DNA from 2 places in the Arthrobacter sp. N1 genome. Region 1 is predicted to be linked to the other one. Evidence: riboswitches for the same ligand, from Rfam matches in the RefSeq annotation. Region 1 holds a riboswitch; the other holds the start of a gene.
What was found. A riboswitch is a leader RNA that binds a small molecule or an ion and turns the genes downstream of it on or off. The one in region 1 is predicted to bind S-adenosylmethionine.
Positions count from the first base shown of each region.

Region 1 (10,475 bases):
GGCAACCCTGCCACAGCCGATGTCCCCTTGCAGGCCGTCCACGCAGAGAGGCCCCCGCCGGAACGGGGGCCTCTCTGCGTTCATCCCACCATCAGGGGATCCTGCTCTGCGCGGCGTCCCTCTGCAGCTCGCGTGCGTCGTAGGCGGTCAGGAACCCTTCACGTTCGAGGCTGCGTGCGCTGTCCTTGACCGCCTTCACGTAGGCTCCGTGGTTCCGGTAGAGGCTGTCGATCACCGTCTGGGACAGCGGGCGCTCGTATCCTGCGATGAAGCAGAAGGACGCGCCCGTCGCCGTGCCGTACCAGGTGCTGGTGGGCGCGTCGAGGAACGGCGAGCGGAGGCCGCCCTGCACGTTGCCGAACCGGTCGAGGACCGGCGCGCCGTTGCGCACCAGGATGGGCTCCGCGTGGGGAGGCGCGACGCCGTCGCGCACCCAGGCGTCGAGGTTCCGCAGCGCTGCGTTGAAGAAGATCGAACTCGGGAACCGGCTGCGTGGCCCCTCGTTGCAGGATGCCGGCGGGACGGCGCGGTCCGCGGCGAGGATGTCTGCGGAGGACGCCGAGAACGTGAGCTCGTCGGGGGTCGCGTGGCCGGCGCCTGCCATCTCGTAGTGGCGGTACTGGTCGCCCGGCGCATCGCTGTCCTCCCGGCGGGAGCCGATGCCGAGGAGATAGTCGGACTGCGACATCATGCGCATGATGGGCACGCCGACGTCCCTGAACTGGCGGCGGACGTCGGTGGCCGGTGGCGCGGGCTCGCACTGGTTCATGGGGTACGCGCCGGCGAAGGCGCCACCGGCGACGGCGACGAGATAGGCGTCGTAGATCGGCGCTCCGTCCGACTCGACGACGAGCGGGTGCACGCCGTTGATGTAGTTCACGAGGAAGCCACCGGTCTGGGAGTAGCCGAAGCCGTAGGCGTGCTCCACGCGGGTTGTCCGCGCGCCGTAGCGCAGCGGGTTCGTGGCGTCGTCGCTCCTCAGCCAGGCACCCACCTGCGAGTAGATGTCCCAGATCAGGCCGTTCTCCGTCGTCCTGGAGGAGTCGGCGGCGACCGTGGCGCAGTTCGCCGGATCGGTCAGGGGCAGCGGATTGGCGAAGGACAGCGAGGCGTACCGCTCCGCGTCGAAGTTCTTCAGCGCCTCGACGGCGATCGGCTTGGCGGTGATGCCCACCCAGGCGTCACCGTTGGCGACGATCTGCTCCTGGGCCACGGCCCAGCCGATGTTGAGGTCGAAGAGGTTGCTCGGATTGAGCATCTCGACGACCACGTTGCCGCTGAACGCCTGGCCCCTGGCCGGCTTACGGACCAGTACGCGGGTGCTGTACGGGGCGTCGGGGGTCCGGATCTCGGCGGGCCCTGCCGCAGGCCATGTGTAGACGTTGGAGGTACCGCTCACGAGGTACTCCTCCTCCACGTACCCGAGGCGGGCGAGGTCCTGCGGGACCTCCTGGTGGTCCGCCGCCCCGAAGGGGTAGGACTCCGCCGTGGAGGCGAGGGGGCCCTCGACGGCCGGGATCGGCGTCGTCCCGTCGGCGGCGAGGGGGGCGACGACGCGGGCGGGAGCCGGCGGTGGTGCCGCTACTGCCGGGACGGCCGCGACGGTGACGCCGCTGAGGGCCAGCGACAGTGTCAGCAGGACGGATGTTCGGGAACGGGTTCTCATGGGTGCTCCTTCTCGGGACCGGGCTGCGCTGCCCGGCGTGCTCCGCGGCAACCGGCTCCTGTGCCGGCCGCCCCTGTCCTGGTGGCGCCCCCGGAAGGACGCCGATCATCAGGCAGCGAAGCATTCCCGACCCTAGGGAGCGTGATCCGGACGGGTCAAGGGTGGTGCGCATACGTGCAACAACGTGCAAAAGTTAGTTCTCATGAGCAACCCTTTCCTCGAGCCGAGCACCCTCGACTACCAGCTGCCACCCTTCGCCTCCCTGCGGGAGGAGCACTACCTGCCCGCCTTCGACGCCGGCTTCGCCGAGCACCTCGCGGAGATCGACGCCGTCACGGGTTCGGCCGAGGCCCCGACCTTCGAGAACACGGTCGTGGCACTTGAGCGTGCCGGGCGTACGCTGCACCGGGTCGCGAGCGTGTTCTTCAGCAACTCGGTCAGCCACGCGACGCCGTTCATCCAGGATCTCGAACAGCAGGTGGCGCCGAGGCTCGCTGAGCACGAGGACAACATCAAGCTGAACCGGCCACTGTTCGAGCGTCTCCGCCGGGTGCCGCTCGACGGGCTCGACGACGAATCCGTGCGCCTGGTGGAGGAGTACCTGCGCAGCTTCGTCCGGGCAGGTGCGGAACTGGACGACGACGCCCAGGTGACCCTGCGCCGACTGAACTCCGAACTCTCGGCCCTCAGCACGGAGTTCTCCCAGAAACTCCTGAAGGACACCAACGATTCGGCGCTGCTCCTCGATCGCGCGGAGGAACTCGACGGCCTCTCCTCCGACGCCGTCTCCGCCGCCGCCGGAGCTGCCGCGGAGGCGGGCCACGAGGGCAAGTACCTGCTGACCCTGATCCTGCCGACCGCGCAGCCCGCACTGGAGCTGCTGACGGACCGGGACGTCCGCCGCAGGCTCCACGAGGCGTCCGTCAACCGCGGAGCGCGCGGCAACGAGGCGGACACCCTCGCGATCGCGACCCGCATGGCGACCCTCCGCGCCGAACGCGCAGCCCTGCTCGGATTCGACACGCACGCAGCGGCGGCGACCGACAACCAGACGGCGCCGTCGCTCGCCGCGATCATGGACCGGATGCGGGAGCTGGCCGCTCCGGCCGTCCGTAACGCCAGGACCGAGGCCGCGGAACTCGAGGCCGAGGCCGGGCACCCGATCGAGCCGTGGGACTGGGCGTTCTACGCGTCGCGGGTGCGGAAGGCGAAGTTCGACGTGGACCTCGATGCACTGCGCCCGTACTTCGAACTGGAGAGCGTCATCAACGACGGCGTCTTCCACGCCGCGAACCGGCTGTACGGACTCAGCTTCGCGGAGCGCCCCGACCTCGTCGGCTACCACCCGGACGTCCGCGTCTGGGAGGTCTTCGATGCGGACGGGTCAGGGCTGGGCCTGTTCCTCGGCGACTACTACACGCGCGATACCAAGAGCGGGGGTGCCTGGATGAATTCGTTCGTGGACCAGTCCGCGCTCGAGGGCACGCGTGCCGTCGTCGTCAACAACCTGAACCTGTCGAAGCCGGGCACGGGCGAACCGACGCTGCTGTCCTACGACCAGGTGGTCACGACGTTCCACGAGTTCGGCCACGCCCTGCACGGCCTGTTCTCGGACGTCACCTACCCGCTGTTCGCCGGGACCGCCGTCCCGCGCGACTTCGTCGAATACCCCTCACAGGTCAACGAGATGTGGATCCTGTGGCCCGAGATCGTCGCGAACTACGCGCGCCACCACGAGACCGGGGAGGCGCTCCCCCAGGACGTCATCGACCGCATCCACGCGGCGGGCGCCTGGGGCGAGGGCTTCGAGACCACGGCCTACCTCGGCGCCGCCCTCCTGGACCTCGCCTGGCACTCCATCCCCTCCGGCACGGTGGTCGAGGACCCGCTCGCCTTCGAGGCCGCCGCCCTCGCGGACGCGGGGGTGGATTTCGCGCCGGTCCCGCCGCGCTACCGTACGTCCTACTTCAAGCACATCTTCGCCGGCGGGTACGCGGCGTCCTACTACGCCTACATCTGGAGCGAGATGCTCGACGCCGACACGGTCGAGTGGTTCAGGACTTCCGGCGGCCTGACGCGCGGGAACGGCGACCACTTCCGGCGCGAGCTGCTGTCACGGGGCAACAGCATCGATCCGCTGGAGGCCTTCCGCCGGTTCCGCGGACGCGACGCGGACCTGCAGCCCCTGCTCGTGCGTCGCGGTCTCGCGTGAGACGCGTCCGCGCGGGCGCACCCGCATGGTGACCATCGCGCAGTGCCAGCGGCTGGAGACGGCATGGTCGGCGGCGCTGGCGACGGCGACGGGTGGGAAGACGTTCTCGACGCACGGGAACACCTGGGTCTGGCTGCCGGCGCGGCGTGAGCTCGGGCTGATGTTCCCCTCCGCGGTCAGTGCCACCGCCGTGCGGCCCGCGCTGGCCGAAGGAGTGCGGCTCGGCGCCGCCTCGGTCCGCGTGTGGCTCAACGGGGCCGTGGACGCCGTCGAGCTCGGGGACCTGCGCTTCGAGCCGAGCTGGCAGCCGTGGTGGATGGCCGCACCGGTGTCGGCCGTCACCGGTGGCGCGGGCGTGGCGAAGGAGGGCGACGACGGCGGCGGGGACGCGGGCGCCGCCCGGCTGACGGACGAGGTGCCCGACTACATCGGACCCCTGGCGCAGGAACTGCGAGTGGTCCGATCGCAGCCCCGCCAGGCGTGGCATGCGGTGTCGCGGTCCGCCGGTACCGGCAACATCACCGGTGCGGCCTACTCGTTCTACCCGTCCGGCGTCGCCGGACTGCGCGGCCTCGGCGGCATCCATCACCTCGAGGTGCTGCCGGATCACCAGCGGCAGGGACTGGCGACCTCCCTGGTGGCGACGACGGCACGGCGGGCCGCGGCAGCCGGAGCCCTCGACCTCGCGGTCAACGCCACTCCCCAGGGCTATGCGTTCTTCTCCCGACGCGGCTTCACGCTGCTGGGCCGCGGGAAGACGTTCTCGCTGCAGCTCGACGGGTCCGCCGGTCGGTAGGCCGGTTCCGGCCGGGAACGGCAGGAGGACCGCAGCCCGTGCGGGCTGCGGTCCTCCTGAGGTCCTCGCGTCCCTGATCGGGGACGGGCAGTACTACCAGCCGCGCTCTGCGAGGCGGTGCGGCTGCGGGATCTCGTCCACGTTGATACCGACCATGGCTTCGCCGAGCCCGCGCGAGACCTTGGCGATCATGTCGGGGTCGTCGTGGAAGGTGGTCGCCTGGACGATGGCATTGGCGCGCTCGGCCGGGTTGCCGGACTTGAAGATGCCGGAACCGACGAACACGCCGTCCGCGCCGAGCTGCATCATCATCGCGGCGTCCGACGGCGTCGCGATCCCGCCGGCGGTGAAGAGCACCACGGGGAGGCGGCCGGCCGAGGCTACCTCCCTGACGAGCTCGTAGGGCGCCTGGAGTTCCTTGGCGGCGACGTAGAGCTCGTCCTCGGCCATGGAGGACAAGCGGTTGAGCTCCGCACGGATGGTGCGCATGTGCATCGTGGCGTTCGAGACGTCACCGGTGCCGGCCTCGCCCTTCGAGCGGATCATCGCAGCGCCCTCGTTGATGCGACGCAGCGCCTCACCGAGATTGGTGGCACCGCAGACGAAGGGGATCTGGAACTTCCACTTGTCGATGTGGTTCGTGTAGTCGGCCGGCGTGAGGACCTCCGACTCGTCGATGTAGTCGACGCCGAGCGACTGCAGGACCTGCGCCTCGACGAAGTGACCGATGCGTGCCTTGGCCATCACCGGGATGGAGACGGCCTCGATGATGCTGTCGATCATGTCGGGATCGCTCATCCGGGACACGCCGCCCTGGGCGCGGATGTCCGCGGGAACCCGCTCGAGCGCCATGACGGCCACTGCACCGGCGTCCTCGGCGATGCGGGCCTGATCGGCTGTGACGACATCCATGATGACGCCGCCCTTGAGCATTTCAGCCATACCCCGCTTGACCCGGCTCCCGCCGGTCTGTGCTGTGGTTGCCGAATTGTCTTCAACGGTGGACACAACTTGCCCCTCAAGGTAGAAAAAAGCTGACCCTTCATGATACGACGCCCGGGGCACTGTTCCGGCCGCCGTGGCGGCCCCCGGGAGAGCTGCCGGCCCGCCCGTTTCCAGGGGGGCGGTGGGTGCTGACAGGCCGTGGCGCTCGGCCAGGGGCGGTCCTATCACGGGGCTTGCACCTGGATTTCAGCGGACCGGGCGGATACGCCCGGATGCCCCGATCAGGTCCAGTAGAGGAGGCGCGCCGCCGGGACACGCCGCTCGAGCTCGTCGACGAACCAGGTCCGCATCTCGCTCATCGTCTGCTTCGGGTACACGTACTTGATCCCGCCGAACTTCGAGCGCTTCCGGCTCCGCAGGTCCTCGTCCATCTCGAGCTTCGTCCGCGGGTACCAGCCGAGCAGCACCTCCTTGCTGGCGGGCGTGAACCGGTGCGTGATGATCTCGGCCGTGAGGTCGACGTCCTCGATGCCGTCGAGGGCAGCGGCGACGTCGTCGAGCAACGCGCCGTACTGCTCACGCCAGCCGGGGACGGGCATGATGGGGGCGATGGTCAGGCCCACACGGTAGCCTGCCGCCGCGACCGCGCGGAGCGCCGTGAGCCGTGCGGGCATCCTGGCCGTCCCGCCCTCGAAGCGGTTGGCCACCTCGGCGGCGTTGACCGAGAAGCGCACCCGTGTCCGGCCGCCGTGATCCAGCGTCACCAGCTCGCCGACGTCGTCGAACTTCGTGGTGAACCTCAGCTGGACGTCCTCGCCGAATTCTCCCGAGCCCACGCGGGAGATCGCCGCCGCGAGCGAGCCCGTCACGTTCTCGATGCCGAGCGGATCGGTGTAGCAGGACATCTCGAAGGTGGTGCCCTCGCCACCTCGCTCGATGGTGCCGCTGGTCACGGAACCCCGGCCGGCGTGCGTGCGCACCCCGTCGAGGACGTCGTCGAGGTTCGCGTAGACGCGGGTCACCGGCGGACCCTGGAGCGAGCCGGCCAGATAGCAGTACTGGCAGTGGGCGGGACAACCCTTCGCGAGGTCGATCCGCCAGTCGGCACTCGGGGGGATCGGCTGGGGCTTCAGCGCACTGGGCGGTGCGACGACGACGGCCAAAGTGTTCTTCGCCGACGCATAGGTCTCCCGTTCCGTGGCGCCGCGGAGCCCCGTCAGGGCGTTACCGGGGAGGACGCGGATGTCCTCCACTCCGGCTGCCTCACAGCGGCGGACGATCTCCGCGGTGTGCGGCAGGTCGGAGGCTGCACGCGTGATCAGCACATGGCGCGGGACCCACAGGCGCGTGGGGGTGATCGTGGTCAGATCCTGTTCCTGGGGCATCGTCATCACCTTCTACAACACTGCGAAGGGTGCTTATGTTCCGCGGGCGACGGGTGTCGGGCACCGGTCTCCGGGGCGAGGCGGACCGAGCATCCCGGTCTGCCACGTGAGGCTGCGGGGCGTCATCGGAGGTCATCGGGGGTCACGCTCCGACGCATTCCGGCACACCGGCGGTGGGACGGCCTAGCCTCGGAGGACAGATCAAGAGTTCCGACGCGAAGCCCTGGCTCGTCGGACGGCAACCCCCTCCGTGGCGGGGTGCCCCAGGTGACGATCAGGCCCCGCGCAGCCCGCGTCGGGGCAAGCACGGCGCGCACCCCTGGTCCGCGTCCTGACGACGGGACACCCATGTCGTACATCTGCCTCCTGCTCTCCGGGGCCGCCCTGCTGATCAACGGCGTCTCCCTGCTCGGCCGCGTGACCCCGCGCGACGCCGGTTTCTTCAACATCGCGATCGGCCTGCTGCAACTGGTCGTGGCGCTGCTCGTCGCCTCGTCCGATCCCGGCGCCGCCGGATCGGCGGCCGGGATCGTCCTGTTCGGCCTGACCTACCTGTACGTGGGGCTGGGCTCGGTCGCAGGCCTCGGATCGGCCGGCGTCGGCTGGTTCTGCGGCTTCGTCGCCGTGCTCGCCCTCGTCCTCGCCGGCACGGCAGCCCGCGAGGACCCTGTGAGCTCGGTGCTCTGGATCAGCTGGGCCGCGCTCTGGACCCTGTTCTTCCTGCTCCTCGCCCGCGGCGCGGAGCGCCTCACGCGGGTCACCGGCTGGAGCGCGATCCTCGTGGGCACAATCAGCACCGTGGTCCCCGCGCTGCTCGGCCTCAACGGCGCCTGGCCGGGCGGGACGACGGCCGTCATCGCGACGGCCGTGGTCCTCGGTGCCCTCTTCGCGGTCGCCGTCACCCTCGGCGGCCGGCCCGTACCGGTCATCGCCGCGCAGCCGGTCGCCGTCGACGCCTGACAACCGCTCTACACCCCTCCCGCGCCCTGTCCGCCCTGCATCCCTTCATCGAAAGGTCCGTCATGACCACCATCACGAACATCACCCGCACTGCCGATGCCGACTACGAGCTCCTCGCCGCCCGCTTCCGCCCGCTCTTCGCCAGGATCGCCGACGGAGCCTCGCGGCGGGACCGTGAGCACGAACTCCCCCGCGCCGAGATCCGTGCCCTGATCGACGCGGGCTTCGGCGCCCTCCGGGTCCCCGTGGCCGCCGGCGGTTTCGGCGCCTCCCTACCCCAGCTGTTCCGGCTGCTCACCGAGCTCGCCGCGGCCGACCCGAACATCCCGCAGGCCCTGCGTGGCCACTTCGCCTTCGTGGAGGACCGGCTGGTCTCCTCGGGCCCGCACCGCGAGACGTGGCTCAGGCGGTTCGTCGACGGCGAGACGGTCGGGAACTCCTGGACCGAGGTGGGCGGCGTCACGATCGGCGACGTGATCACCAAGGTCAGTCCCGATCCGGACTCCGGGGGGTTCCTCGTCAGCGGCACCAAGTACTACTCCACAGGCAGCATCTTCGCCGACTGGATCGACACCTTCGCCCAGCGCACCGACAACGGCGTCAAGGTGATCGCCGTCGTCAGTGCCCACCAGCCGGGGGTCACGCACGCCGACGACTGGGACGGCTTCGGCCAGCAGACCACCGGCTCCGGGACGTCGACGTTCGACGCAGCACGCGTCGACGCCGAGAACGTCATCGACTTCGATACCCGGTTCGCCTACCAGACCGCGTTCTACCAGGCGGTGCTGCTTGCGGTCCTTGCCGGGACCATCAAGGGCGCGGAGCACGACGTCGCCCGCGAGGTCCGGACCAGGACGCGGATCTTCAGCCACGGGAATGCTCCATCCTTCGCGGCCGATCCCCAGATCCTGCAGGTCGTCGGGGAGGTGTCCGCGGCCGCGTATGCGGCGGAGGCGACGGTCGAGCGTGCCGCGCGGGCGCTGCAGCACGCCTACGAGGGCGCGTTCCTCGATGACGAGGCCGAGGACGAGCGGCGCAACGACGTCGCCGAGCTAGAGACCGCGAAGGCCCAGGTGATCCTGTCCGCCCTCGCCACGCGGGCTACGTCCGACGTCTTCGGCGCCCTCGCGGCCTCGGGCGTGAGCACGGCGAAGAACCTCGACCGCCACTGGCGCAACGCGCGCACCGCCGCCAACCACAACCCCTGGGTCTTCAAGGCCAGGATCGTCGGTGACCATTCGGTCAACGGCGCCGTACCACCGCGGATCTGGTCCATCGGGTCCGCGCCGGCGCCGGGCGCCTGATGCCGAGGGACTGCGGCGCGTCCGTCGCGTCCGTCGCGTCCGTCACGTCCGTCGCGTCCGTCGCGTCCGTCACGTCCGTCACCGTCACGCGGCAACGCAGGGAGTGACTCACGGCGGGGTCACTGCAGCACGGCGGCGTCCCTGCGCTCGAGCTCGTCCAGGACGCGGTCGACCGCCTCGTCGGGCCAGGGCGGGCACCGGCGGCTCCCGGCGCCGGGCCCGGTGCGGTGGTCACGGGCAGTGCCGCCGGCCTGCAGGAGGAGGAGATCGCCCTGCGAGACGATGTGCAGGTCCGCGGGCAGGAATCCGAGGGGTGGCATGACGCCGTCCTTCCGTCGTGGAGCATCGGTGCCCCTTAGACGGTCCGGGCGCACGGTACTCATCGGTGCCGGACGGACGGGACGCATCGGTGCCGGGCGCAAGGGACGACGGTGGCACCAGGACCCGGCGGCTGGACCACCCGTGCGCACAACCGTGCACGGGTGCGGGGACGCTCAGCTGCTCACCGGCCCGGCCACGCGCTGCGTGGGCCCGTCGGCGTGGGGTCAGGAGGGCGACGCCGCCTCGAGCGACTGCCTCCGCACGGCGCGGACACGCTGGTACACCGTGACGAGGCTCGCCAGCGCCAGGATCACGAGGACGGTGAACAGGACGACCTCCGGCAACCCGAGGCCCGTCAGCCCGGTGACCACGAGGACCGACACGAGCCGCTCGGCCCGCTCCGCCACCCCGACGTTGGCCGTGAAGCCCAGGGACTCCGCCTTGGCCCGCGCGTAGGACACGAGCATGCCGAGCACGAGGCAGGCGAGGGCGGCGACGGCGATGGCGGGATTCTGTCCGCCGGTGAAGAACCAGATGGCGACCGCCGTGAACAGCGCGCCGTCGGCGATGCGGTCGAGCGTCGAGTCGAGGAAGCTGCCCCAGGAGCCGCCGTGCCCCTTCAGGCGTGCCATGATCCCATCGATGACATCGGAGAAGACGAAGAGCGTGATGACCACGGTCCCCCAGAACAGCTGTCCGAGGGGGTAGAACACCAGCGCACCGCCTGCCACCCCGATGGTGCCGGCGATGGTGACGGCGTCAGGCGTCACACCCCAGCGCAGCAGCAACCGCGCCAGCGGGGTGAACAGCCGGGTGAAGAAGCCCCGGGCGTACCTGTTGAGCATCAGGAGCCCGGTTCCGGCGGGGCGGCGTCGTCCCCACGCGA
Region 1 covers NZ_CP102608.1:1,486,627-1,497,101, reverse strand. The annotation lists gene NVV32_RS06680 (alpha/beta hydrolase domain-containing protein) at 92-1,666, opposite strand; gene NVV32_RS06675 (M3 family metallopeptidase) at 1,869-3,878, shown strand; gene NVV32_RS06670 (GNAT family N-acetyltransferase) at 3,904-4,674, shown strand; gene pdxS (pyridoxal 5'-phosphate synthase lyase subunit PdxS) at 4,768-5,616, opposite strand; gene NVV32_RS06660 (spore photoproduct lyase family protein) at 5,901-7,004, opposite strand; SAM riboswitch class IV at 7,204-7,317, shown strand; gene NVV32_RS06655 (AmiS/UreI family transporter) at 7,353-7,964, shown strand; gene NVV32_RS06650 (acyl-CoA dehydrogenase family protein) at 8,027-9,268, shown strand; gene NVV32_RS06645 (hypothetical protein) at 9,388-9,588, opposite strand; gene pgsA (phosphatidylinositol phosphate synthase) at 9,814-10,434, opposite strand; gene NVV32_RS06635 (HIT family protein) at 10,434-10,475, opposite strand, start outside.

Region 2 (10,475 bases), 1.7 Mb from region 1:
TTCTGGGACCGCTGGGCCGACCAGGAGTCCGCCTGGCTCGCCGTCGACGATCCGAGCGGAGCGGCCGACGTCGTCGTGCGGGGGCACGCCGGCGAACCCACGCCACCGGCGGTGCGCCTGGCCCTCACCGCCCTGCCCGCCTGTGCCGGGCTGCTCGCACCGGAGCGTGCCGTGCGGCGCGGACTGGTCGTCGCCGCCGAGCGCATCGACGCCGCTCGGGGTGCCGGGCCCGACCCTGCGGCGCTGTTCTCGGCGCTCTACGCGGAGTCCGCCGCAGCGGTGTGGCTCGACAGCTCGAATGCGGCAGGTGCGGGTGGGGACGGCGTGGCCCCGGGCGGGCGCAACCGCTTCAGCATCCTGGCCGACGACGGCGGTGCCTTCGGGCAGCAGGCCTTCCACCGGGACGGGGTCACGGAGATCAGCGCGGGCGCCGTGACGGCGCGCGTGCGGGAGCCGTTCTTCCGCTGGCTCGACGACGTCTGGGGCCGGCGGGCGGTCCGCTCGCCCGAGGGTCTCGCCTGCGACTTCGGCCTCGGCTGGCTCGGGTACCTCGGCTACGAGCTCAAGCGGGAGACCGGGGGTTCGTCCGGTCCGCCCGCCGGCGAGGCCCTCCCGGATGCGGCGCTCGTCTTCGCCGGGCGCGCCGTCGTGATCGATCATGCGGACCGTGCCGTGCACCTCCTCACGCTCTCCGACGGACGGCCCGATCCCGAGCGGGAGGTGTGGTTGGCGCGGGCACGGCGTGCCGTCGCCTCCGCCGCACCTCCCGGCAGCGGGAGGCCGTTGCCCGTGCCCGCCTTCACCCTCCGTGACACGCGCGCCGAGTACCTCGCGAAGATCCACCGGGCGCAGGCGGAGATCACGGAGGGCACCACCTACGAGGTGTGCCTCACGACGTCGCTGTCCGCCGAGGTGCCGCGTGTCGACGCCCTGGCGGCCTACCTCCGCCTGCGCGCCGTGAGCCCCGCGCCCTTCGCCCACTTCCTCCGCTTCCCCGGCTTCGCGGTCGCGAGTTCCTCCCCCGAACGCTTCCTCCGCGTGACCGCCGACGGCGCCATGCGTGCCGAACCGATCAAGGGGACGCGGGGCCGCTCCACGGACGCCGCCGAGGACGCGGCCCTGCTGGAGGACCTGCGGACCTCGCCCAAGGACCGCGCGGAGAACATCATGATCGTGGACCTCCTGCGCAACGACCTCTCCCACCACGCCGTCCCCGGCTCCGTGACCGTCAGCCGGCTGTGTGCGATCGAGACCTACGCCTCGGTCCACCAGATGGTCAGCACCATCGACGCGCGCCTGCGCCCGGGCAGCCCCCGCGCCGGCGTCGTCGCCTCGGCCTTCCCGGCCGGGTCCATGACCGGCGCCCCGAAGATCAGCACCATGGCCGTCCTCGACGCGCTCGAGCGCGAGCCACGCGGGCCCTACTCGGGGGCCGCCGGGTACTTCAGCCTCACCGGGGCCACCGACCTCGCCGTGGTGATCCGCACCCTCGTGCTGCAGGACGGACCGGAGGACGGCGGCACCCGGCTGACCCTCGGCGTGGGCGGAGCGATCACCGCGGACTCCGTCCCGGACGACGAGTGGGACGAGATCCGGACGAAGGCGCGCGGAGTGCTCTCCGCGCTCGGGGCCCGCTTCCCGGAACACGACGCGCCGACGGGCTGATCCTGGCCGACGTCGACAGGTCACGGGAAGAAAGGTCTGGTGCCCCGTGACCCGTATCCCTACGATGATCTTCTAGGCCGATCGCCGGTACCGGCGACGCAGCTCCGGGGCGAGTCACCCTGGGACGGGCCGTGGCGCAGATGGGGGATTCTTCCGACATGAAGTCGTTCGCGTGTGGTGACGTGGTTCCGGGCTGCGACGCCCGCTGGACGGTCGAGTCCGAGGACGAGCTGCTGGCCGGCGTCCGCGACCACGCTGCGGCGGTCCACGGGCTCACGGACCTGCCGCCCGCCGTCGTCGCCGCCGTGCGTGCGCGGACGACGACCGCCTGATCCCGGGCACGTCGACAGCTCCGGGGCGGTGGTGGCCCATGCATGACATCGGGACGGTCCTGCTGCTGGAGGACCAGTGGAGCAGGGACCTCGAGTCGGCATGCCGGGGTGAGGGCATCGTGTCGATGTACCAGCCGATCGTGGACACGACGCGCGCCACGATCGCCGGCTTCGAGGCACTGCTGCGCTTCCCCGGGTACGGCGAGAAGAACCCCGCGGCGTGGTTCACCAAGGCCCGCGAACTCGGACGCGCCGCAGATCTCGAAGCAGCAGCACTGCGGGTCGCCCTCGCGCACCGGTCCGGACTCCCCCGGAACACCTTCCTCACGGTCAATGTCTCGCCGGACCTCCTCTCCTCGCCCGCGATCCGCTCCGTCTGGGAGGCGAGCGGGAACCTCGCCGGGCTGATCGTCGAGCTCACGGAACACTCCGCCATCGAGTCCTACGCCGCACTAAGGCCGGACCTCGACCTCCTGAAGGAACGCGGCGCACTGATCGCGGTGGACGACGCCGGCTCCGGGTACGCGGGGCTGCAGCACCTCCTCGCCCTCCGAACATCCTTCATCAAGATCGACCGGGACTTCATCAGCAACATCCACCACGACGAGGCGCGCCGTGCCCTCGTCGACATGCTGGGATCCTTCGCCGACAGGATCGACGCCTGGATCATCGCCGAGGGCGTGGAGCAGGTGGAGGAACTGGACGTGCTGGCGTCCCTCGGCGTCCCGCTCATGCAGGGCTATCTGCTCGGCCGCCCTGCCCTGCCCTGGGTCGGTCTCGACGAGGGCATGGCGCGGCACCTCGCGACACGCTCCGGCACCGGCCGCGCTCCCGCCATCCGGGCGATCACCGAGACCGCCCTCACGGTGCGGGACCTCACGGAAGCGGGGGCGGCCTTCGCCACCCAGCCCCTGCTCGCGGAGGTGGTCCTCCTTGCCGCCGGACGCCCGGTGTCCGTCCTCACCCGGGAGGACACCGTGGCCGGCGCGGTGCCGCCGGGGATGTGCGTGAACATCCACACACCCATCCGCGAGGCCCTCGCCCGCTGTATCACCCGCGACGAGCCGTCGCGCTTCGGCCCGGTCATGGCCACCGACGACGCCGGTCGCTTCGCGGGACTCGTCCGGCTGGAACGGCTCATCACCGCGCTCACGGACGAGCCGGCCGTCGCCGACGGGTCGACGAGCGGGGGATGCGCCGTCGCCAGCGATGCTCCTTGAGGGGAAAAAGACCTGCACGCGAGCGGAAGCACCGGGTTGCCCGGCCAGAGTGGAAGGACGCGACCGAAGACCTGGACCTGTCCGCGTCCTGACGTTGACTACATCGAAGCGCGTGCGCGGACGTGGGGTTCCGCCCTCCGGGAGTCAAGAAGAGGCTTCCAGGGGGCGATCTCGACGACCCTCCGGCACAGGCGCCCTGATCGAGGCGCCGATCGCAAGCGCTTCCAGCCCGCGTTGCGCAACTTCCCAGCTTCATGGCCGAGGGTGAGACTGAAAGGCAACGACGCGAGGGAGACATCATGAGTTCGGGCCACCTTGAACGGGTCGTCGCTGCGGCACGCTCCAGCCGCTCCCACACCACCATCGAGGGCCTGCACCCCGACACCGGTGCCCTGTCCCTGACGGAGCTGCAGGTGGCCGCGGCGTCGGCCGTCAGCAGCGGGGAGCCCCTGGCTGTCGTCGCCGCCATGGCGGACCTCCCCTCGCTCGCGGTCCTGGACGCCGTCGACGCACTGCAGCCCGGGTCCCACTGACCGCTGCGGATCGGGCCGGCGCCGGTTCGTGCCGCCGGCCAGGGACTAGGGTCGATGCATGAACGCCCTCCAGCCGACCGTCCTCCGCGGCAACGGGGTCATCCTCGAACCCCTCGCTCCGGACCACCATGACGGACTGGTCGACGCCGCCCGGGACGGACGCCTCTGGGAGCTGTGGTACACCTCGGTCCCCGAACCCGAGGACATGAGGCAGGAGATCGAGCGACGCCTCACCCTGCAGGACTCCGGATCCATGATCCCGTTCACCGCGCGGACCGTCGAAACGGACGGGCCGGGCCGGATCATCGGGATGACCACCTACATGAACATCGATCGGGACACGCCCCGCGTCGAGATCGGCTCCACCTGGAACGCCGCCTCGGCGCACCGCACGGGCACCAACACCGAGTCCAAGTACCTCCTGCTGCGCCACGCCTTCGAGGTGTTCGGGTGTCCCGCCGTCGAGTTCCGCACCCACTGGCTGAACCGCCAGTCCCGTGAGGCCATCACCCGCCTCGGCGCGAAGCAGGACGGCGTCCTCAGGAGCCACACCCGTGCGCGGAACGGCGAGCTGCGCGACACCGTCGTCTACTCGATCCTCGCCCACGAGTGGCCGATGGTGCGGGACGGCCTCCTGTTCAGGATGGGTCGGCCCTCGTCCTGACGGCCGGCCGGACGCCCTCGTCGCCTACGCTGTCAGGCATGACTGTTCTGGTGTTCCTCGACCCGGCCCACGACGACGGCACCGTGGCCGACGCCTCCCGTCCCCAGCTCATGGCCACCGATCTCGGCGCCACCCGGGGGGACGGCATCTTCGAGTCGATGCTGGCCGTCGGCGGGACACCGCGCAAGGAACAGGCCCATCTCGATCGGTTGGCGGCGTCGGCCGCCGCACTGGACCTGACCGTGCCCGGGGCCGGCGCCTGGAGCCGCGCGATCCGCACGGGTCTCCGCGAGTTCGCGGCGGCCGAGCCCGACCGCACGCACGCCGTCGTGAAGCTGATCGCGACGCGCGGCGTCGAGGGTGCGGGCAGCGCGACCGCCTGGGTGCAGGTGTCCCCCGTCCCGGCGTCGACACTGGAGCAGCGGGCGACAGGGCTCCGGGTGCTGTTCCTCGAGCGCGGGTACGACAGCACCGTCGCCCAGCGCGCGCCCTGGCTGCTCATGGGGGCCAAGACGCTCTCCTATGCCGTCAACATGGCGGCCGTGCGCTATGCCAGGGCGCACGGTGCCGACGACGTCATCTTCACGTCCTCCGACGGCAAGGTCCTCGAGGGCCCCACGTCCACGGTGCTGCTCGCCTACGACCGCGACGGGCGGAAGACCCTGCTCACCCCGCAGCTCGAGAGCGGCATCCTGGCCGGCACGTCACAGAGCGCGCTCTTCGCCGCGGCGAAGGAGCAGGGCTGGGAGCTGGGCTACGGACCGCTCGAGCCGCACCACCTGCTCGAGGCCGACGCCGTGTGGCTCATCTCGAGCATCCGGCTCCTCGCGCCCGTCCTCTCCCTCGACGGCCAGAACCTCCGGACGTCGACGGCCCTGACGGCCGAATTGACCGAGCTCGTCGACCGATTCGTGTAATCCTCGCCACAATCGCGCCCGAAAGGGCCGAATGCGACGTCGATCGTGGCTTTTCACCGGCCGGCGTTTTGACCCGGCCCTCCCTGCTGGCCTAGCGTTTTCCTGAAATCAAGAGTTCCAGCCCACGGCCCTGGCCGGCTGGACAGCAACCCTCTCCCGTAGTGGGGTGCTCCAGGTGAAGATTCGGCCGCCGGGACAAGTCCCCCGGATGGCAAGTACGGCGTCGTGCGGTCCAGCACCGGAAAATCCCGGGTCCCCCGTTCCGCATCTGCGCGCACAGCCCAGAACAGCGAGCGTGTCACCCAGCAGCAAGCAGCCCTTCCTCCTGCCGCCCCGCGGCGTCCCCGACACTCCATCCTCCGCGCCCGCCAGCGGGCGCAGCTTCGACGAAGGACCCCCATGACCATCTCCCGCAAGCTCCTCGCGGCCCTCACCGTCCCCCTGCTCGCTCTCACCGTCTCCTGCGGCAGCTCCTCGAGCGAGCCCACCGAGAGCACCGACGCGCTGGCCGGCAGCGACCAGCAGTCGCTCGACCAGTACACCACCGAGGACACCACGCCGATCGACGAGATCGACACGTCCGCGCTCGGCCTCATCACCGACGGCACCCTGCGCGTCGGTACGCTCTCGGACGCACCGCCGAACATCTTCCTCGAGGACGGTGTGTTCACCGGCTACGACAACGAACTGCTGCGTGCCATCGGCGAGAAGCTCGACCTCGAGGTCGAATTCGCGTCCACCGACTTCTCCGCCCTCCTCGCGCAGGTCCAGAACAAGCAGTTCGACGTCGGATCCTCCTCGATCTCGACGACGGCGGCCCGCCGCGAGAACGTCGGCTTCACCAACGGCTACGACTTCGGCTACATGGCCGTCGTCACGAAGGACGGCTCCTCCGTCACGGGCTTCGACTCCCTCTCGGAGAGCACCCGCATCGGCGTGGTCCAGGGCACCGTGCAGGACGACTACGTCTCCAACACCCTGGGTCTCGAGCCGGTCCGCTTCCCCGACTACAACACCGTCTACGCGAACGTGAAGAACGGTCAGGTCGACGCCTGGGTCGCCCCCTCCCAGCAGGCCACCGGCCAGGTGAAGGAGGGTGACGGCACGACGATCGCCGAGACCATCATCAACACGGAGAACTTCACCGCGTACGCCGTCAACAGCGACAACAAGGCGCTGATCGACGCGCTCAACGCGGGCCTCGACGCCGTGATCGCCGACGGCACGTGGACCGAGCTCACCCAGGAGTGGTACCCGGACCGCGAGCTCCCCTCCGACTGGAAGCCCGGCAGCAAAGCCGCGGTCGTGAAGTAGCCGGTCCTGCATGGATGCCTTCGAACAACTCGGTAAGACGTTCTTCGACTGGGAGGCGATGGCCGCCGTCCTGCCGGACCTCCTGACCGTCGGACTGCCCAACACCCTCCTGCTCGCGCTGGCCTCGGGCGTCATCGGCACGATCGTCGGCATGCTCCTCGCCATCATGGGGATCTCCCGCAACCGCGTGCTCCGGTGGATCGCCCGCATCTACACGGACATCTTCCGCGGCCTCCCCGCCGTCGTGATCATCCTGCTCATCGGCCTGGGACTCGGTCCGATCCTCCGGCAGCTCACGGGCAGCACGAGCCCCTATCCGCTGGGCATCCTCGCGCTCTCGCTGATCGCGTCGGCGTACATCGGCGAGATCTTCCGCTCGGGCATCCAGAGCGTGGAGAAGGGCCAGCTCGAGGCCACCCGGGCGCTGGGCTTCAGCTACGGCTCGTCCATGCGGCTCGTGGTCATCCCCCAGGGCGTCAGACGCGTGCTGCCCGCCCTGGTGAACCAGTTCATCGCGCTCATCAAGGAGTCCTCGCTCATCTACTTCATCGGCCTCGTCGCCAGTGAACGGGAGCTCTTCCGGGTGGGCAACGATGCCGCGAGCAACACGGGCAACCTGTCGCCGCTCATCGCGGCCGGAGTCCTGTACCTGTGCCTGACCATCCCGCTCACGCACCTGGTGAACTTCATCGACCACCGGCTGCGCGTCGGGCGGAAGCAGAAGCCCGAGCCGGAGGACCTCACCACCATGAGCGAAGGAGCACGGGCATGAAGGGCATCGAGTCGGGCACGCTGACCGGACGGGGCCTGCACCTCTCCTTCGGCTCGAACCACGTGCTGCGCGGTATCGACCTGCACGTGGAGCGGGGCACCACGGCGTCGGTGATCGGCCCGTCGGGGTCCGGCAAGTCCACGCTGCTGCGCGTCCTGAACCGCCTCATCGAGCCGGACCAGGGGGACATCCTCCTGGACGGGCGCTCCGTCCTGAAGGACAACCCGGACGAGCTGCGCCGCCGCATCGGGATGGTGTTCCAGCAGTTCAACCTGTTCCCGCACAAGACGGTGCTGGAGAACGTCACGCTGGCCCTGCGCAAGCTGCGCGGGATGTCGGCGGACGAGGCGCGCCGGAAGGGCCTCGCCCAGCTGGACCTCGTGGGCCTGAAGCACAAGGCCGATGCCCGGCCGGGCAACCTGTCCGGCGGGCAGCAGCAGCGCGTGGCGATCGCCCGTGCCCTGGCGATGGATCCCGAAGTGATGTTCTTCGACGAGGCGACCTCGGCCCTCGACCCCGAGCTGGTCAAGGGGGTGCTGGCCCTCATGGCGGATCTCGCGTCGGCGGGCATGACCATGGTCGTGGTCACGCACGAGATGGGGTTCTCCCGGAACGTCTCCGACACGGTGACGTTCATGGACGCCGGCGTCGTCGTCGAGTCCGGTCCGCCGGCGGCGATCTTCGACGACCCGCGGACGGCCCGCCTGCGATCGTTCCTCTCGGACGTCCTCTAGCCGGACCGCCGGCACGGACGATGCGCCCACAGGGGGCCCGCCACGGCGGGCCCCCTGTGGCGTCTGCCCCGGCCGTCATCCCGGCGCGTTCCTCCCGACGGCGTCAGGACAGGATGAAGTTCCAGGTCCCGGCGAGGACGGCCGCGGTGACCGCACCGGCCGCGATGAGGAGCCCGACGGCCGCGACGACGGCGTCGAGCGCCGAGAACGAGCTCTCCCGGGCCCAGGTGCGTGTCCCGCCACCGAAGCCGCGGGCCTCCATGGCCGTCGCGAGGCGGGTGGCGCGCCGGATCGCCTGCACGATCAGCCCGAAGGACTGCCCGAGGAGGTTGCGGGTGCGCGCGCCGACGGACCCGCCCGATCCCACACCGCGCGCGTGGCGGGCCAGCCCGAGCGTCTCCCACTGCTCCACCAGCAGACCCGCGAGCCGCAGCGACGCGAGCCCGCCGAGCACGAAGCGGTGCGGCAGGTGCAGCTTCTGCGCGAGGGCGTCGGCGAGGTCGGTGGGGTCGGTGGTGAGCAGGACGAAGATCCCCGGCAGCGCGAGCGCGAGCCCGCGGAGTCCGACGGCGATCCCCGACGCGACGGAGTCCTCGGTGAACAGGAACGGCCCCACGTCGAGCACCACCCCACCGGTCTTCTCGGCCAGCAGTGCCGTGCCGTAGGCGCCGATCAGGGCGGCGACCAGCAGCGGCCAGATCCGGCGTGCCAGTGCCAGGACGCTGATGCCGAGCAGGGGCATGAGCACCAGTTCGCAGGTGAGGACCACAGCCGCGCTGACCCAGTCGATGCTCGCCATCAGGGCGAGCGTGATGACGGTGGCAGCGAACAGCTTGGACACCGGGTTGGCCCGCAGGAGCGTCTTCCCGGTCAGGACCGGTGTCAGGTAGTCGGTGCTCATCGGTGCACCAGGGTCCCCGCACCGCCGGAGACGTGCAGGGTCGCTCCGCCCAGTGCGTCGATGAACTCGGCGTCGTGGGTGACGGAGAGCACGGCCACACCGTCGTCGACCAGTTCGCGGAGCAGGGTGACGAGCTCGGCCCAGGTCAGGGCGTCCTGTCCGAAGGTCGGCTCGTCGAGGATCAGGATCCGCGGCGCGGTGGCGAGCATCGTCGCCACGGACAGGCGGCGCTTCTCGCCACCGGAGAGCGTGAAGGGGTTGGCCTGCAGGAGGTGCGTGAGGCGGAGGCGCTCGGCGAGTTCAGCGATGCGTCCAGGAGCCTGCGCGCCGCCCACCCTGGCCGGGCCGACGGCGAGCTCCTCCCCCACGCTCGCGGTGAGGAACTGGTGCTCGGGTTCCTGGAACACCGTCCCGATGCGCTGGACGAGCTCGGTGGACCGCCACCGGAAGGGGTCGTCACCGGCCGTGCCCGCGAGGGCCGGGACGGCCCGGACCGAGCCGGCCCGGGGGCGCAGCAGACCGCCGAGGGTCAGGGCCGCCGTCGACTTCCCGGCACCGTTGGGGCCCGTGATGCCGAGGGCCTGGCCGGCACGGACGGTGAGGTCGAGCCCGGCGACGGCGACCGGACCGCGCTTCGTGCGCGCGACGTCGAGCCCGGTGGCTGCGAGGAGCACCTCCCCTCCGGCGGACGTCGGCACGGCGCCGCCGACGGCGGGCCGTCGACCGGGCACCCACACACCCGCCTGTTCGAGACGGCTGCGGGTCGCCTCCTGCACGAGGACCTCGCCGGGTGCGCCGTCGGCGAGGACACCGCCGTCGGCATCCAGCACGATCACGCGGTCGACGACATCGGCCCACACCGCGACCCTGTGCTCGACGACGACGAGCGTGGCCCGGGTGCGATCGAGGACCCGGATCACGGCGTCCCGGACCTCGACGACGCCGTCCGGGTCGAGGTTGGCCGTGGGTTCGTCGAGCAGCAGCAGTCCGGGCTCCATCGCGAGGACGGAGGCGAGTGCGAGGCGCTGCTTCTGCCCGCCGGACAGGGCGGTGGTGGGGTGGTCGAGCGGCAGGTCGAGGCCGACGTCGTCGAGCGCCCGGTGCACGCGTCGCCAGATCTCGTCCCGCGGCACGGCGAGGTTCTCGGCCGCGAAGGCCACCTCGTCGCCGACGCGGGCGAGGACCACCTGGGACTCCGGGTCCTGCAGCACCAGACCCGCGCGTCCCCGCGCCGCGGCGGGCGGGACGCCGTCGAGCAGGAGGTCCCCCTCCTGCTCACCCTCGTCATTGCTGCCGAGCACGCCGGCCAGCGCGTGGAGCACCGTGGACTTCCCCGCGCCGGAGGCACCGAGCAGCAGCACCCGCTCTCCGGGCGTCAGCTCGAGGTCGAGGTGCCGGGCGGCGAACGCCCGGCGCCCGGCAT
Region 2 covers NZ_CP102608.1:3,185,196-3,195,670, forward strand. The annotation lists gene pabB (aminodeoxychorismate synthase component I) at 1-1,665, shown strand, start outside; gene NVV32_RS14775 (DUF1059 domain-containing protein) at 1,824-1,997, shown strand; gene NVV32_RS14780 (EAL domain-containing protein) at 2,036-3,217, shown strand; gene NVV32_RS14785 (hypothetical protein) at 3,517-3,750, shown strand; gene NVV32_RS14790 (GNAT family N-acetyltransferase) at 3,809-4,414, shown strand; gene NVV32_RS14795 (aminodeoxychorismate lyase) at 4,453-5,331, shown strand; SAM riboswitch class IV at 5,438-5,555, shown strand; gene NVV32_RS14800 (ABC transporter substrate-binding protein) at 5,731-6,645, shown strand; gene NVV32_RS14805 (amino acid ABC transporter permease) at 6,656-7,417, shown strand; gene NVV32_RS14810 (amino acid ABC transporter ATP-binding protein) at 7,414-8,151, shown strand; gene NVV32_RS14815 (energy-coupling factor transporter transmembrane component T family protein) at 8,255-9,052, opposite strand; gene NVV32_RS14820 (ABC transporter ATP-binding protein) at 9,049-10,475, opposite strand, start outside.
Region 2: another riboswitch for S-adenosylmethionine. It lies ahead of NVV32_RS14800 (ABC transporter substrate-binding protein); the one in region 1 lies ahead of NVV32_RS06655 (AmiS/UreI family transporter).